Regions from separate parts of the Delftia sp. S65 genome, predicted to be linked through region 3. Evidence: predicted binding sites of a transcription regulator. Region 3 holds the regulator's gene; each other region holds the start of a gene.
What was found. Region 3 encodes LexA, which represses DNA repair genes until DNA is damaged. Its sites were predicted from a motif close to ACTGTATNNNNATACAGT; they were not measured.
Positions count from the first base shown of each region.

Region 1 (5,764 bases), on a different contig from region 3:
GGTTTGCGGCTCGGGCTCAGGCTCGGGCTGCGCATCCAGCACCGAGGGCTTGCGCCACAGTTCGGCAAAGCGCTCCAGCGCGGTCACGTCCAGCATGCGCGCACAGGACAGCAGGGCCTGGTCGGCGCGGTAGCTGTGCCAGTTGCCCGTGATCTGCTTGCCGCCCACGGCCACGTGCAGTGCCTCGGTCAGCCGCGCCGACAGCGCGGGCGAGAGCAGTTCGGCACCGCCCAGCGACTGGGACATGCCCTCGATGGCATCGATGAGCTTGTGCCTGTCGCGCTCGAACTGGGCAATCCAGCGGGACTCGCGTTCCTCGCGGGACAGTCGGGCCATGAGGGCGGGCAGGAGCGCGTCGTGGCGCATGTCGCGGCCCATGGTCTGGGCGGCATCGATCCATTCCACGTCCAGCTGGTACTGCAGGGCCTGCACCCAGCCCTGGCGCAGCGAGGACTTCCAGTCGCTGCGCCGGCTCCACTCCATCACTTCCAGTGGCGTCAGGCCCAGGGCGCGGGTCCAGAAGGACACGGGCGTGAGCTGCACCATCTGCTCCAGCAGCCAGGCCTTCTTGCCGCCACGGTGGTAGGCGTCGGGCTTGAGCGTGATGCCGTCGCGCTCCCATTCCTTGAGGCCTTCTTCGGGAGGCTCCACGATCCACTGGCCCTTGTCGTCCTGCTGCAGCATGGACTGCATCCAGCCCATGACGCGCTGGCTGTGCGCGCTGTCCGGCAGGCACGAGAGCATTTGCGCGGCGTTCTCGCGGATCTCCTTGCTGCGGTCGGACAGCAGTTTTTCGAGCAGCGGCTCATCGTCCATGCCCAGCCCCACGGCCAGGGCCTGGACCAGGGGCAGGCGCTCCTTGGCGCCCAGCTCCTTCAGGCTGCCTTCCAGTCGCGTGCGGGCCTTGGCGGCATCGGTTGCGCGCTCGCTGCGCAGCAGGGCCACGCGCTGCTCCACCGAGCCCTCCTGCCAGACCAGTTCGGGGTCGGCGGTTTCCTCCACGCCGCTGGCATAGCCCCATTGCGGGTTGAGCGTGCCCAGCCAGCGCCCGCGCTCGCCCAGCACGGGGGCCAGCCACTGGCGCAGCTCCACGGACTGGCGGCCCTGCTCCAGCGCAGGCACCAGCAGGTCATGGGGCAGGCGCTGGCCGGCCTGGTCCAGGGTGCGCAGCATGGAGGCCTGCAGCTCGAACGGGCCGTCCTTGAGCACGTCGCCCATCAGGGTGTGCAGGCGCGCATCGGCAGGCGCGGTGCGCGACTCCGCAGGCGCTGCGGCCGGCACGGCCAGCGGTGCCGTCAGGCGCACCTGCGCGCCAGGCTGCCAGCCGGCCCGCTCGAACACGGCCGCCACGGCGCTGGCCCGCAGCAGTTGCTGGGCAGGCGAGTCACCGGCCACGTCAGTGCGGGGCAGCAGCGCGGCCTGCACGGCCTGCTGCGACCCGCTTGCGGACGGGTCCACGCCCGAAGCCAGCGCAGGCGGCACGGCCAGCCGGTCCGAGCCGACCATGGCCGATTGCTGCAGCGCAGCCCAAAGTTGTGCGTTGCTCATACCGGATCACCCTGGTTCTGCCAGATACATTGCTGGGCGGTTTCGCCCTCGCGGGCCTGCCAGGCACTCAGCAGCCGCCAGCGGCCCACGGCCGGGCCGGGCTCCCATTCGCCAAACAGCTGCATGGGCGCACCGCCGCTGAGCGCCAGCAGGCGCCAGGCCTCGGCATCGTCAATCGCCACGGGAACGGGCTGCACTGGCGCCGCCGTGCCAGGGGCGACCGGCGATGCATCCGGCGCCTGGGGCCAGGCCGCGAACCACTGGCCCTGGGCGGGCACCAGCCGCAGCCGGTCCTGGCACAGCGGCTGCGTGGCCTGCAGCGGGTTGGCGGCAATGCGCTGGCCCAGCAGTTGCAGGACGTCGCCCACTGCCGATGTGGCCAGCGGGCTGGCGCCATCGGCAGGCAGCGCAGGCCCGTTGCCATTGGCCGCAATGGCGCGCAGCGGCGCATGGCCCGGATAGAAATTCAGCGCGCAGCCGTAGCGATGGCCCGGCACCCAGGCCGATTCAAAGCCGCGCCCGCCCTGCGCATAGTCCAGCACCAGGGCCATGCGCCCGGTGCGCTGGCCCTGCAGCCAGACGCGCCGCTCCATGAGCCGGCCTTCGCGCTCGATCATGCGCAGGCCGGCCACCAGCCATTCGTCCTCGACCAGCTGGCCCCTGGCCTGCACCTCGGCCTTGTCCATGGGCCAGCCCAGCGCGGCCATCACGTCGGCCTTGACCTCGGGGCTGAGCGATTCGCGGCGGCGAACCGCGTCGATGATCAACTGCCAGTGGCCCAGCTGCACCAGCATGTCGCGCGGCCAGTCGCGGTGGCTGTCCACCAGATCCCTGCAATCCTTGATGCGCGCCGCCATGCCGGTGGCCTGCGCATCGACCATGCGCGCGGCCATGTTGTTCCAGCGCTGGCGCATCTGCGTGTCGCTGGCCTGGTTGGCCAGGCCCGCACGCACCATGTCCTGCATCCACAGCGACAGCTCCTGCAGGCCGGCTTCGACCTTGTCCCAGCGCTTGTCCTCGCGCCTGGCCTGCTGTTTGGCCGCGACCTCGGGATCGGGTGGCGGCTCGGCCGCTGCGGCGGCAGCCTTGGCCTCTTTCTTCTCGGCCTTTTCCTGGCGGCTGTCCAGCCAGGTCTGCACCCAGGCGGGCGGATCAACGCCTTCGGGGACTTGCCCGCCGGCACGCATCAGCATCAGCGCAAGCCCGTGCTTGCAGGGGAATTTGCGGCTGGGGCAAGAGCATTTGAAGGAAGGCCCCGACAGGTCCACCTGGGTCTGGTAGGGCTTGCTGCCACTGCCCTGGCATTCACCCCAGACCGCCACATCATTGGCGCCCATGGCGGGCCATTTGGCGGGCGATTGAAGGCCCTTGGCGGCCTTGCTGGATGAGGCGTCCGGCGACAGCGCCAGCACTTCGCTCTCTGTTCCTAATACACGCGACACCGAAGCTCCCTCTCCAAGTGTTTGTCATCGCCGGGCGCATTGAATGAAACGGCACTGCCCGGCAAACCCGAAAGCCTATCAGCAATAGTTATCGGCAATTTGAAACAATTCACAACAACACCCAACCTCTCTCCCATGAATGGGGAACCCCATGGCGCGCAGTCAGCGGCGCTATATCAGCGTGTGCATTGATGGCACCAAGCCATGCCAGCCTTCACGCATTGCGAAAGACGCAGAAAACACGCATTCACCATTTCCTGCGATGCACATCGCCACCCATTGAAAGCAAGCACTCATTCCGCACTGAAAACGGTTTCATTCCATTGCACTGGCATCCATTGCAATCCGCTGGCCATTGCGATATCCCGACGGTGCGCTCGACCCGCAGCCAGGCAAGGCCGGACCAGACCCTGGCTGGGGGATGGGCTCTCAGGAAACCGGACGTGCCAGGCAAATATACTGTATATTTATACAGCCATGGAGCTGCAACGCAAACTTTTCATCCTCGCCGACGCCGCCAAGTACGACGCCAGCTGCGCCTCCAGCGGATCGCAGGGGCGCGACTCGCTGGACGGCAAGGGCATGGGCTCGGTCACCGGCATGGGCATCTGCCACAGCTATGCGCCCGACGGGCGCTGCATCTCGCTGCTCAAGATCCTGCTGACCAATGTCTGCATCTTCGACTGCCGCTACTGCATCAACCGCAAGAGCTCCAACGTGCAGCGCGCCCGCTTCACGGTGGCCGAGGTGGTGCAGCTGACGCTGGACTTCTACCGGCGCAACTGCATCGAGGGGCTGTTCCTGTCCAGCGGCATCATCCGTTCCAGCGACTACACCATGGAGCAACTGGTGGAAGTGGCGCGCCGCCTGCGCGAGGAGCATGACTTTCGCGGCTACATCCACCTCAAGACCATCCCGGATGCCGCGCCCGAATTGCTGGCCCAGGCAGGCCGCCATGCCGACCGCCTGAGCATCAATGTGGAACTGCCCACGGCCAGCGGCCTGGCGCAGTTCGCGCCTGAAAAGGATGGGCAGCGCATACGCCAGGCCATGCAGGGCGTGGACCGGCATGTGCAGGCCTGGCGCGCGGCCACGCGCGAGCAGCGCCAGGCGCAGTCCCTGCCCGGCGCGCCCGCGCAGCGCGCCGCCGTGCCGCGCTTTGCGCCGGGCGGGCAGAGCACGCAGATGATCGTGGGCGCCGACCGCGCAACCGATGCCGACATCCTCGAATCCAGCCACACGCTGTATGCGGGCTACGGCCTGCGCCGCGTGTACTACTCGGCCTTCAGCCCCATTCCCGATGCCTCGCGCGATCTACCGCCGCAGGCGCCGCCCCTCATGCGCGAGCACCGGCTCTACCAGGCCGACTGGCTGATGCGCTTTTACGGCTACGGGGCGGGCGAGATCGCGGCGGCCAGCCGCCACGGCATGCTGGACCTGGAGATCGACCCCAAGCTGGCCTGGGCACTGGCCAACCGACAGCAGTTCCCCGTGGACCTCAACCGTGCGCCGCGCAGCCTGCTGCTGCGTGTGCCGGGCCTGGGCACGCAGACGGTGGACCGCCTGCTGGCGGCGCGCCGCGTGCGCAGGCTGCGGCTGGACGACCTGCTGCGGCTGCGCGCCCCCGTGCAAAAGGCCCTGCCCTTCGTGCTGATCGACGGCCACCGCCCCCTGCTGGGCGAGACCGACTCGGCCGCGCTGCGCACGCGGCTGATCGCGCAGTCGCAGGCCAGCCAGGCCCAGGCGCGGCACAGCGGCATGCGCGTGCAAAGCGCACTGCAGGCCAGCCTGTTCTAGAACCTGGAGCACGCCATGCACGGACAGGCCCTCACCATCGAACTCGACAGCCCCGACGACTGGCCCGGCTTTCGCGCAGCCTGCAGGGCGCTGCTGGCCCATGGCGCCGACCCCGCCCTGGTGCGCTGGCGGTGGCCCGACACGCGGGGTGCGCAGCCACTCGGCGCGGGGGTGGACCTGTTTTCCAGCGCGCCGCAGCAGGCCATGCCCGCCTCGGCACTCGCCGGGCTGGCCGGCCCCGGCGAGGCAGGGCTGTCCCTGTCGGACACCCAGATGTCCGCGCTGCGCCATGCCTGCATGCACCGCGCGGCGGGCCGCTTCGAGCTATGCCACCGATGGCTGGCGCGCATGCAGGCCCGGCCCGAACTGCGGCTGGATGCGCTGGATGCGGACTGGCGCGCCATCGAGGCCCTGGCCCGCCCCGTCTCGCGCGAGATCCACAAGATGCACGCCTTTGTGCGCTTTCGGACCACGCAGCGACCGGACCAGCCCGAGCTGCACATTGCCTGGTTCGAGCCCGAGCACCACATCGTGCGCGCGGCAGCGCCCTTCTTCTGCAAGCGCTTTGCCAACATGCACTGGGCCATCCTCACGCCGCAATGCAGCGCGCACTGGGACGGCCATGCGCTGCGCCTGGCGCCCGGCGCGCGCCGCAGCGATGCCCCGCCAGCCGACGCGGGCGAGGCCCTGTGGCTGACCTACTACGCCAGCACCTTCAACCCGGCACGCCTGAAGGAGCAGGCCATGCTGCGCGAGATGCCACGCCGCTACTGGCACAACCTGCCCGAGACGGTGCTGATCTCCACCCTGGTCCAGCAGGCCCGCGCACGAACGGCGCAGATGCTGGCGCCGTAACGGCAGCCGCCAAAAAGAAACAGAAAAAGAAAAGGCCCCGAAGGGCCTTTGTCTGCTTTGCAGCGTCGCTCAGTGCATCAACCCAGCCACTTGCGGGCGTTGCGCCACACGCGCATCCAGGG
Region 1 covers NZ_JACVUR010000040.1:37,677-43,440, forward strand. The annotation lists gene IAE24_RS24190 (DUF5691 domain-containing protein) at 1-1,548, opposite strand, end outside; gene IAE24_RS24195 (SWIM zinc finger family protein) at 1,545-2,990, opposite strand; gene IAE24_RS24200 (putative DNA modification/repair radical SAM protein) at 3,468-4,787, shown strand; gene IAE24_RS24205 (TIGR03915 family putative DNA repair protein) at 4,803-5,642, shown strand; gene purL (phosphoribosylformylglycinamidine synthase) at 5,720-5,764, opposite strand, start outside.
Region 1: IAE24_RS24200 (putative DNA modification/repair radical SAM protein) is a predicted target of LexA. The motif match lies at 3,449-3,466, and genes of this name have one in related genera.

Region 2 (5,764 bases), on a different contig from region 3:
GGCAGCACGTCCTGCATGTTGCGCGGGACCATGTCGGTGGAGCCACCAGCAGGGAACGGAACGACGATGCGCAGGGGACGGGAGGTGTCCTGGGCGAAGGACATTCCAGGAACGACAGAAGAAGCGGCGATGGAAGCAAGGAAATGACGTCGTTGCATAGGATCTTTCTTACAAACAAGTTCAGATTAAAAGAAATCTGCTCACAAAAAAAGCAAATACTGTGCCTGTTAATATTCCAAACAGGAATACTTTCATCATATCCCTGTCATGAGTTTGCGCCGCCTCAACCCGCCCACGCATCTGCTGCGCGCTTTCTCCACCGTGGTGCGCTTCGGGGGCGTCTCGCGCGCGGCCGAAGCCTTGCACCTGACGCAAAGCGCAGTCAGCAAGCAGATCCAGGAGCTGGAGAAATGGGTGGGCGTGCCGCTGTTCGAACGCGAGCGCAAGCGCTTGAGGCTGACACCCGCGGGCGAGCGCTATGAGCGCGCAGTGCGCGCCCTGCTGGGCCAGCTGGAGGCAGCCACCCTCGAACTCATCACCAGCGATGACAGCCGAGGCGCGCTGCACCTGTCATCGCTGCCGACTTTCGCGGCCAAGTGGCTGATCCCCAGGCTGCCCCAGTTTCAGCAGCGCTATCCACAGATCACGCTGCACTTTGTACCCTACGTACACAGCTACCAATTTGACAGTCCGGGGCTGGACTGCGCAATTTTGTTTGGCGACGGGCACTGGAATGGCGCGCATGCCCACTATCTGGTGGGCCGCCAGGTGGCGTTGATCGCACCGCCGCGCGGCGCGGGCCCCGAGGCACGCATCACCACCCCCCAGGACGTGGCGCGCTGCACCCGGCTGCGCCATGTGACCATTCCCGATGCCTGGGCGCGCTGGAGCGAGGCCCATGGCGTCAACGGCATCAGCCCCCTTGCGGGCCCGCAGTTCGACCAGTTCCAGACCATCATCCGCGCCGTGATGGCCGGCATGGGCATCGCCCTGGTGCCACGCTGCCTGGTGCACGACGAGATCGCGGCCGGCCTGGTGAACGAGCCCCTGCCCCAGCACGGCTACCAGAGCGCCCTGGGCTACTGGCTGTGCTACCCGGCCGACCGTGCCAACCACGGCACCCTGGGCATCTTCCGCAACTGGCTGGTGGACCATGCCGCGCAGACGCCGGGACGGATCGCGGTGGCGCCTGTGGCTCCCGGGGAATCTGCGGCAGCCGGGGATGCCCCGCCACCTATGCCGCAGGCTTGGGCGACGGCGGCGAGCGCAGCGCCTTGAAGCGCACGCTGAAACGCGCACCCGGCGGCTGCTGGCCAGGATGCGCATCTTCCAGCACCACCTGGGCGCCATGCTGGCGCGCGATCTCCAGCACGATGGGCAGGCCCAGGCCCGAGCCATCGGCCTCCGAGCCCAGCACGCGGTAGAACGGCTGGAACACCAGCTCGCGCTCGGCCTCGGGCACGCCGGGTCCCGAATCCTCCACCTGCAGCAACAGGACCTGGCCGAAGGGATCGGCCAGCACGCGCACCGTGACCATGCCGGGCCGGCTGCTGCTGGAAGGCGTGTAGTTGATGGCGTTGTCCACGAGGTTGCGCACCAGCTCCGTCAGCAGCGTGGCGTTGCCCTGCAGCCAGACGCCGGTGGCCGATGACTCGGCGCCGTCGTATCCCAGGTCCACATGCTTGTCCATGGCGCGCGGCAGGCAGTCGCGCACCACGTCGGTGACGATGCGCACCAGGTTGCAGGGCTGCATGGCCAGGCCGCGGCCCACGCCGGCGCTCTCGGCGCGCGCCAGCGCCAGCAACTGGTTCACCGTGTGCGTGGCACGGATGCTGGAGCGCGCGATCTGTGCCAGGGACTGCCGCAACTCCTCCGTGCTCACGCCCTCGCGCTGGGCCAGTTCGGCCTGCATGCGCAGCCCGGCCAGCGGTGTCTTGAGTTGGTGGGCCGCGTCGGCCAGAAAGCGCTTTTGCGTGGCCAGCGAATCACCGAGCCGACCCAGCAGGTCGTTGACCGAGTCCACCAGCGGCACGACTTCCAGCGGCACGTCCTTGTGGTTGATGGGCGAGAGGTCCTCGGGCCGGCGCGCGCGGATGCGCTCCTCCAGCCGGTGCAGCGGCTTGATGCCGCGCGCCAGCGCCAGCCACACCAGCAAGGCGGCCAGGGGCAGGATGACGAACTGGGGCAGCATCACGCCCTTGATGATTTCCGTGGCCAGCACGCTGCGCTTTTCGCGCGTCTCGGCCACCTGGACCAGGGCCTGGGGCTCGTCGGGCAGGGGCATGCGCACCCAGACATGGGCCACGCGCAGGTCAATGCCGCGAAACTCCGCATCGCGCAGTTGCACGGCCCCGCCGGTCGGTGCACCGCCGGGCGATAGATCGCCGGATGGCGGATCGTCGGACTCAGGCGGCAGCGGCAGATCGCGCTCGCCGGCCAGGTACTCGCCCTTGACGCCCAGCACCTGGAAATACACGGTGTCCGACTCGTCGGCGCGCAGGATCTCGCTGGCCGATTGCGGCAGGTTGAACAGCACCTTGCCCTGCTGCACCATCACCAGCTGCGCCAGCGCCTGGGCGTTGTACTCCAGCGCGCGATCGAACGGCTTGTTGGCCAGGCCCTGGGCCACCAGCCAGGTCAGCGCCAGGCTCACGGGCCACAGCAGCAGCAGCGGCGTGAGCATCCAGTCAAGGATCTCGCCGAACAGTGAGCGCTGTTCACGCTGGAAGATTTTCATCGGCGGGCAGCCCTCACGACGGGTTCACGGCCCCGTGGCATCCGCCACTATGCGCAGGCAAGCCAACCCGGGCCTGACAGCCAGGGCAGCGGCCTCAGGAAGCGATCTTCTCAAGGCAGTAGCCCAGGCCGCGCACGGTGGCGATGCGGATGGGGCCGCGCTCTATCTTCTTGCGCAGGCGGTGGATATAGACCTCGATGGCATTGTTGCTGACCTCGTCGCCCCATTCGCACAGGCGCTCGACCAACTGGTCCTTGCTGACCAGCCGGCCCGCACGCTGCAGCAGCACTTCCAGCAGGCCCAGCTCGCGCGCCGACAGCTCGACCATCTTGCCGTCGATGGTGGCCACGCGGCCGGCCTGGTCGTAGACCAGGGGACCATGCTTGATGGTGCTGCTGGCGCCACCCATGCCGCGCCGCGTGAGCGCGCGCACACGCGCCTCCAGCTCGGACAGCGCAAACGGCTTGGCCATGTAGTCGTCGGCGCCGTAGTCCAGCCCCTGCACGCGCTCTTCCACGCTGTCGGCCGCCGTGAGGATCAGCACCGGCAGCGCATCGCCCCGGCCGCGCAGCTTCTTGAGCACTTCGAGCCCGTGCATCTTGGGCAGACCCAGGTCCAGGATGAGCAGGTCGAATTCGCTGCTGGTCATCAGCGCGGTATCGGCCTCGCTGCCGTTGGCCACATGGCTGACCACGGCGCCCGAGCCGCGCAGGCTGCGCAGCAGACCATCGGCCAGGACCTGGTCGTCTTCGGCAATCAGAATGCGCATGGGGTTGTCTCCTGAAATACAGACGCGCTCTGGATGTTGGAAATGCGCGTCTTTGATTCCTAGGATTCTAGGATGGGCCCCGCCCCACGGGCAGGGACCTTACCCGAGTGAGCCGCCGCCCGCATAGGCCTCCAGCCCCAGCGCCACCACGGTGGCGATGTCGTCGCCGACTTCCTCGCGGAACTCGGCCTCGGCCTGGGACACGGCGTCATGGAAGGCCTGCAGCCATGCCAGGCCCGCAGGCGTGAAGCGGATGCGGCGTGCGCGCGCATCGCGCTCGTCGCTTTCGCGCGTGACCAGGCCCCAGGCCTCGCACTGGGCCACCAGGTCGCCCATGGACTGCTTGGTCATGCCAGCGCGCTCGGCCAGGTCGGTGAGCCTGTCGCCAGCCAGCGACAGATGCCGCGTGATGTGGATGTGGGCCGCTCCCACCTTGTCGCGCGCCGCAAGATTGGACAGCGCCAGCGGCACCTCCACATCGCGCGCCATGAGCTGCAGCACACGCGCGTCGAACCGCCGCATGGCATGGCCGAGCAGGCGGCCCAGGTGGGTCTGGCGCCAGGCGTCGGCGGGCGGCGTGACGGGGGAAAACTCACTCATGGATGCATTGTGGAGGCAAATCCAACAAGTCAGGAAAACTGACTAAAAACACCAACAAAACAAACCAACAAGCCCATAAACTACTGTTCAAGCATCCAGCCTGAATGCAAATACAGAGCTGAAACCCCAGCCAACCCAGGAGTCCGCATGAACACCGCCGTCACCACCGCCAACAGTGAAAAAGCCAAGGCCCTGCAGGCCGCACTCGCCCAGATCGAAAAGCAGTTCGGCAAGGGCACGATCATGCGCCTGGGTGAAGGCGAAGCCATCCAGGACATCCAGGTCGTCTCCACCGGCTCGCTGGGCCTGGACATCGCCCTGGGCGTGGGCGGCCTGCCCCGTGGCCGCGTGATCGAGATCTACGGCCCTGAATCCTCGGGCAAGACCACGCTGACGCTGCAGGTCATCGCCGAAATGCAAAAGCAGGGCGGCACCTGCGCCTTCATCGACGCCGAGCACGCACTGGACACCAGCTACGCCCAGAAGCTGGGCGTGAACCTCAACGAAGTGCTGATCAGCCAGCCCGATACCGGCGAGCAGGCCCTGGAAATCGTGGACAGCCTGGTGCGCTCGGGCGCCGTGGACATGATCGTCGTGGACTCGGTGGCCGCCCTCACACCCCGGGCCGAAATCGAAGGCGAGATGGGCGACCAGCTGCCCGGCCTGCAGGCCCGCCTGATGAGCCAGGCGCTGCGCAAGCTGACAGCCACCATCAAGAAGACCAACTGCATGGTCATCTTCATCAACCAGATCCGCATGAAGATCGGCGTGATGTTCGGCAGCCCCGAAACCACCACGGGCGGCAATGCGTTGAAGTTCTACGCCTCGGTCCGCCTGGACATCCGCCGCACCGGCACCATCAAGAAGGGCGACGAGGCCATCGGCAACGAGACCAAGGTCAAGGTCGTCAAGAACAAGGTCTCGCCTCCGTTCAAGACCGCCGAGTTCGACATCCTCTTCGGCGAAGGCATCTCGCGCGAAGGTGAAATCCTGGACATGGGCGTCAACGCCAAGATCCTCGACAAGTCGGGCGCCTGGTATGCCTACAACGGCGAGAAGATCGGCCAGGGCCGCGACAACGCCCGCGAATTCCTGCGCGAGAACAGCGGCCTGGCCGTGGAAATCGAGAACAAGGTGCGCGACAGCCTGGGCATCGCCCTGCTGCCCACGGCCGGTGGCGATGCCCCCGAAGCCAAGGCCGCCAAGGCGGGCAAGGCCAAGGCCGACAAGGACGGCGTGATCGAAGCCTGAGCGGCCTGACCCCTCACTGCAGGCGCCGCCGCGCCTGCACACACTGTGTTTGCCATCTTGGCGCAGGCTCACGTCTGCGCCTTTTTTATCGCCGGGACGCCCCAAGGCAAAAAAGCGGCCCCCTTGGGGGGCAGCGGACCTTGCGCAGCAAGGGGAGCGTGGGGGCCTTTTTTACTCGGGACGATTCAGGAGACATTGCCGCATGGGATTCGCCAAGCTGTCGCTCAAGGGCCGGGCGCTCAAGCTGCTGGGCCAGCGCGAACATTCACGGCTGGAGCTGGAACGCAAGCTCGCCCCCCATGTGGAGGAAGGCGAAGACCTGGGCGCCATGCTCGACGCGCTGGAGCAGCGCGGCTTCATCAGTGCCCAGCGCGTGGCCGAGTCCGTGCTGCACCGCAAGGCCGCGC
Region 2 covers NZ_JACVUR010000022.1:82,176-87,939, reverse strand. The annotation lists gene IAE24_RS18020 (Bug family tripartite tricarboxylate transporter substrate binding protein) at 1-158, opposite strand, end outside; gene IAE24_RS18015 (LysR substrate-binding domain-containing protein) at 268-1,278, shown strand; gene IAE24_RS18010 (sensor histidine kinase) at 1,235-2,737, opposite strand; gene IAE24_RS18005 (response regulator) at 2,832-3,506, opposite strand; gene IAE24_RS18000 (MarR family winged helix-turn-helix transcriptional regulator) at 3,606-4,106, opposite strand; gene recA (recombinase RecA) at 4,254-5,357, shown strand; gene recX (recombination regulator RecX) at 5,560-5,764, shown strand, end outside.
Region 2: recA (recombinase RecA) is a predicted target of LexA. The motif match lies at 4,206-4,223, and genes of this name have one in related genera.

Region 3 (5,764 bases):
GACCATCTCCGCAACGCACCATGCCCACCGCGCCCTTCACGGTTCTGATTCCTGCCCGCCTTGCCTCCAGCCGCCTGCCAGGCAAGCCCCTCGCAGACATTGCAGGCCTTCCCATGGTCGTGCGCGTGGCACAGCGTGCCGGCCTCAGCGGCGCCACGCGCTGCGTGGTCGCGGCCGATGACGAGAGCATCGTCGCCGCCTGCGCCGCGCACGGCGTTGCGGCCGTGCTCACGCGCAACGACCACGCCAGCGGCAGCGACCGCCTGGCCGAGGCCTGCGAACTGCTGGGCCTGGATGGCGACGACATCGTCGTCAACGTCCAGGGCGACGAACCGTTGATCGCTCCCGACCTCATCGATGCCGTGGCCGCCCTGCTGCCGCAGCAGCCCTCGGCCAGCATGGGCACGGCGGCACATGCCATCGACAGCCTGGCCGACTTCACCAATCCGAACGTGGTCAAGGTCGTCTGCGATGCCCAGGGCATGGCCCACTATTTCAGTCGCGCCCCCATCCCCTTTGCGCGTGAACATGCAGGCCAGGCATGGTGGGAGACGGCATCTGCAGCGGCATCGGCAGCGCCGGGCCACCCCGGCTTCGCGCCACTGCGCCACATCGGCATCTACAGCTACCGTGCCGGTTTCCTGCGCAGCTTCCCACAGCTTTCTCCCGCCCCCACCGAGGTGCTGGAGGCGCTGGAACAGTTGCGTGCGCTGTGGCACGGCCACCGCATCGCCGTCCACCTGACGCCCCATGCACCAGGCCCTGGCGTGGACACCCCCGAAGACCTGGAACGGGTGCGCGCCCGGTTGTCCGCCTGAATCCGATCCCGCATACGCCAATACAGATGCGCCAATGGCGATGCCCGGCATCGCCATTCACAACACAACTGCACATGCGGTTTTGTCGGACAGCAAAACGCAGTTTTTGGAGATTGCACAGGCGACAGTTTTGCCCTCTGCGTGTAAGCCAGTGTTAGCCCTGTGCGTGCTATCCTTGCCCGCGACAAAAATATGACGCATGGACTGTCCGCCCCGGTGGGCCGATCCGGCAGACAAGAATTTCTACTCTCCTCAAGGACTTCCATGAAACTGATTTTGTTGGGCGCACCCGGCGCCGGCAAAGGCACGCAAGCCGCTTTCATCTGCCAGAAGTACGGCATCCCCCAGATTTCCACCGGTGACATGCTGCGTGCCGCCGTCAAGGCCGGAACGCCCCTGGGCCAGCAGGCCAAGGCCGTGATGGACGCCGGCCAACTGGTCAGCGACGACCTGATCATCAATCTGGTCAAGGAACGCATCGCCCAGGCCGATTGCGCCAACGGCTTCCTGTTTGATGGATTTCCCCGCACCATTCCCCAGGCAGACGCCATGAAGGCCGCTGGCGTGAAGCTGGACTACGTGCTGGAGATCGACGTGCCCTTCGACGCCATCATCGAGCGCATGAGCGGCCGCCGCTCCCACCCCGCCTCGGGCCGCACCTACCACGTCAAGTTCAATCCGCCCAAGGTCGAAGGCCAGGACGACGTGACCGGCGAGCCGCTGGTGCAGCGCGAAGACGACAAGGAAGAAACCGTCAAGAAGCGCCTGGACGTCTACAGCAGCCAGACCCGCCCCCTGGTGGACTACTACCGCGCATGGGCCGAAAAGGAAGCTGCAGCGGCGCCCAAGTACCGAGCCATCAGCGGCCTGGGCTCGGTCGAGGACATCACCCAACGCGCACTGGCTGCACTGGCTGAGTGATGCAGGCCATGTGCCGCAACGAAAAAAGCACCCGCCGGGTGCTTTTTTGTTGACCGCCAGCAATTGAAGAAATGCCGGCGTCGCCGCCCGGCTCAATCGCGCGGCTGTGCTGCCAGCGCCAGCATCATCGCAATCCGGGCCTTTGCCACAGGCAGCTGCGCCAGATCGGCCTCTGCCGGGTTGGTCCCAAGGCCGGAGGCCACGGGCAGGCCTTCGGCACAGCGCGTGCCCCGCCAGATCCAGACACCCTTGTCGCGGGCACGCTGCAAGGCCGCTTCCATGCCTTCGTGAACCGTCGCATTGCCCGTGCCAGCCACGACGATGCCACGCACGCCTGCCGCCACCAGCGCATCCACACCGCTGGCACGCGCCAAGGCGCCGCTGAACACCACCTCGACCCAGGGCAGCTCATCCAGCGCCAGCAGATCAGATGACATGGTCGCAGGCACCATGGCCCCCGTGGACGGCGCGGCGGGGGAGGACGGCGCATCGGGCACCAGCCAGCGCACACGCCCTTCCTCCACCAACGCCTGCGGCCCGCCTTCCACGGAGCGCATTGCCTGCAGCCGGTAGGGATGGACCTTCTGCACCTGGGCTGCCGCATGCACCTCGCCGCCTGCCACCACCCATACGCCGCTGCGCCCACCGCTGGCAGCCACGGTCACGGCATCGCGAAGATTCTGCGGTCCGTCTGCCAACAGGGCCGTGGCCGGGCGCATGGCGCAGGTCAACACAATGGGCTTGGTGGCCGGCAGCAGGCTGTGCAGCAGCCAGGCCGTCTCTTCCAGCGTGTCCGTTCCATGCGTGATCACCACGGCACGTGTGTCCGCATCCTCCAGTGCCTGCATGCAGGCGCGCAGCAACGCGCGCCACACGGGCCAGTCCATATCCTTGCTGTCCACCTGCGCGATCTGCTGCGTCTGCACGGGTCCCAGCGCCTGCTGCTCCAGGTCCGGCACGGCCTCCAGCAGCGACTGCACCGTGATCTGCCCGGCCTTGTACCCCACGCCCTGCGACTGCGAATCCGCCCGGCCGGCGATGGTCCCGCCCGTGCCCAGAATCACCAACTTTGACTGCCCCACTTGCACCTCTTGGAAAACTGGTTAAAAATACAGATACTGTATAAATCATCAGATGGCCTCCCAGCCTGCCATCTGCCCTCAAGGACCGGACGCACGCCATGCTCGACCATCCCAAGCTCACCGCCCGCCAGCAACAGATCCTGGACCTGATCCAGGCCGCCATCTCCCGCACGGGCGCGCCTCCCACCCGCGCGGAAATCGCCAACACGCTGGGCTTCAAGTCCGCCAACGCTGCCGAGGAACACCTGCAGGCCCTGGCCCGCAAAGGTGTGATCGAACTGGTCAGCGGCACCTCGCGCGGCATTCGCCTGCGTACCGACACCGTGCGCAACATCAATGCCGCGCGCGGCACCAGCTTCGGACTGCCGCTGTCGGCCCTGGCACCGCTGATGCTGCCCCTGGTGGGCCGCGTTGCGGCCGGCTCGCCCATTCTCGCGCAGGAACACATCGACCAAACCTATTCCGTCGAGCCCAGCCTGTTCCAGACGCGCCCCGACTATCTGCTGCGCGTGCGCGGCATGTCCATGCGCGACGCGGGCATCATGGACGGTGACCTGCTGGCCGTGCAGTCCGCACACGAAGCCCGCAACGGCCAGATCGTCGTGGCGCGCCTGGGTGATGAAGTCACCGTCAAGCGCCTGCGCCGCACCACGCAGGGCGTGGAACTTCTGCCGGAAAACCCCGATTACCCGGTGATTCGCGTCGCCCCTGAAGAGGCCTTTGCCATTGAAGGCCTGGCCGTGGGGCTGATCCGCAACAGCATGTCCATGTAAGCCGGACTGGCGGCCCTTCTCAGGCCGCCTCACCCCATTTCACGCACCGCCCAGGTGGTAGGCGCGAAGCCTTGGAGCTTCGCCCTGGGCGGAGCTTTGCCCGCAAACCGCAATCCTGCCTGTGTCCATGCCTCTTTGAAACACGCCAACAGGAGTCGTCACATGGGATTCGCTCTGCCAACACTGTCTTCTTTTTCCTTCCTGCGCCTGGCACATGGCATCCGCCTGACTGCGACCGCCATGGAGTCGGCCATGCCTCTTGCACAAGCCCCTGCGTGCCAGCCATTACCTGCCGCAGCACCCGAGCCCGCCAACGTGATCTCTTTCAGCAAGGCACGCCGGCGCAGCCAGCAGCGCCGCGGCAAGGCCGCACGCGCTGCAGACCATGGAGATGCCCAGCTGATCCTGCCCTTGCTGCCGACGCAGCCCGCCCTGCAATCCGCACCTGAGCAGCCTTCAGGTCTGCGCATCATCCAGCGGTCGCCGCAGGAGCAGCCGGAATGCCTGTTCATCTCCGGGCGCATGGCGGATGTCTGCGCTGCGCTGGAGCGCATGGAAGCGCATGGCGGACCGGCAGCCAACTGAGGCCCGATGCAAGGTGTGCGACACACCTTGCACGACACAAACCTGGGCGGCGCGGACCGCGTGCCGCACGAGGAATCGGCCTGCGCAAAGCTGGTGCAGGCTGGCGGCCGCCACTGTCCTGTAGCGCACATGCAACAAGTGGACGCCCTCTTTGCGGGAGGGGCGCCGGCCTGAAAGATAATTGATAAGCATTCTTATTATCTTTTGCAGCAGCGATTGCCACTGCGCCCGCCTCCTCCGCCCCAGCCTTCTCCGTGCACAGCCTCTACCAGAACCACCATCCCTGGCTGGAAAGCCTGCTGCGCAAACGCCTGGGCAACCGTGACGATGCCGCCGACCTGGCCCAGGACACCTTTGTGCGCCTGCTGCGCTCGCCCCTGCCGCAGCAGGACATCCGCGAACCCAGGCGCTACCTGGCCACCATCGCCCGGGGCCTGGTCGCCGACCTGTTTCGCCGCCGCACGCTGGAGCAGTCCTATCTGGACTATCTGGCCCAGTTGCCGCAATCGCTGGCGCCTTCGCCCGAAGAGCAGGCCATCGTCCAGCAGACACTGCTGGATGTGGACCGCATGCTCCAGGGCCTTCCTCCCAAGGTTCGCGAAGCCTTCGTGCTGGCCCAGTTCGAGGAACTGAGCTACCCAGAGATCGCCCAGCGCCTGGGTGTATCGCTGCGCACCGTCAGCAACTACCTGACCCGGGCGATGGAGCATTGCTGCCTGGTCCTGGCATAGCCACATGGGCGAGAGACATCTGGAAGGCAACGACCGCCGCGCCTTGCATGAGGCCGCCGCCTGGCACGTGAAACTGCGCGGCGCCTCTGCCACAGCAGGCCTGCAACAGGACTGGCAAAAATGGCATGAGGCCGATCCCGCCCACCAGCGCGCCTGGCTGCGCGTGCAATCCGTCACCGCGCAGCTGTCGCATCTGCCCGCCCCCCTGGCGCGCCAGGCGCTGGGCCGTCGCGCCTCGCCCACCCGCCGCTCCGTGATGCGCGGCGTGGCTCTGGGCCTGGGCAGCGGCGCCACGGCCTGGATGGCCTGGAAAGGCGCACCACTGGAAAGCTGGCAGGCCGGCCAGCGTACAGCCACGGGCGAGCGCCGGGATCTGACGCTACCCGACGGCTCCCTGGTGGCCCTGGATACGGCAACCGCCTTGGACACCGTTTTTGACGACCGCCAGCGCCTGCTGCGCCTGCACCGTGGCCGCATCCTCGTCGCCACCGAGCCCGACGCGCTGGGCCGCCCCTTCAGCGTGCAGACCCCGCAAGGCCACGTACTGGCCCTGGGCACGCGCTTCACGGTCCATCTTGCGGACGATGGCCTGTGCCATGTCACCGTGCAGGAAAAGGCCGTGCGCCTGCAGCCTCTGGCCAGCGATGCTCCCTCCGCGCAATTGCAGGCCGGACAGCAGGCAGCCTTCTCGTCCAGCGCCACCCAGCCGCCCACGTCCGCAGACCCCTTTGCAGCCAGCTGGCATGAAGGCGGCCTGGTCGCGCTGGACATGCCGTTGGGCCAGCTGATTGACGCCCTTGCCCGCTACCGGCCCGGCTACCTAGGCTGCTCGGCCGAGGTCGCCGGGATGCTTG
Region 3 covers NZ_JACVUR010000018.1:77,046-82,809, reverse strand. The annotation lists gene kdsB (3-deoxy-manno-octulosonate cytidylyltransferase) at 21-818, shown strand; gene adk (adenylate kinase) at 1,083-1,739, shown strand; gene IAE24_RS16225 (asparaginase) at 1,832-2,821, opposite strand; gene lexA (transcriptional repressor LexA) at 2,920-3,594, shown strand; gene IAE24_RS16215 (hypothetical protein) at 3,757-4,179, shown strand; gene IAE24_RS16210 (sigma-70 family RNA polymerase sigma factor) at 4,434-4,910, shown strand; gene IAE24_RS16205 (FecR domain-containing protein) at 4,915-5,764, shown strand, end outside.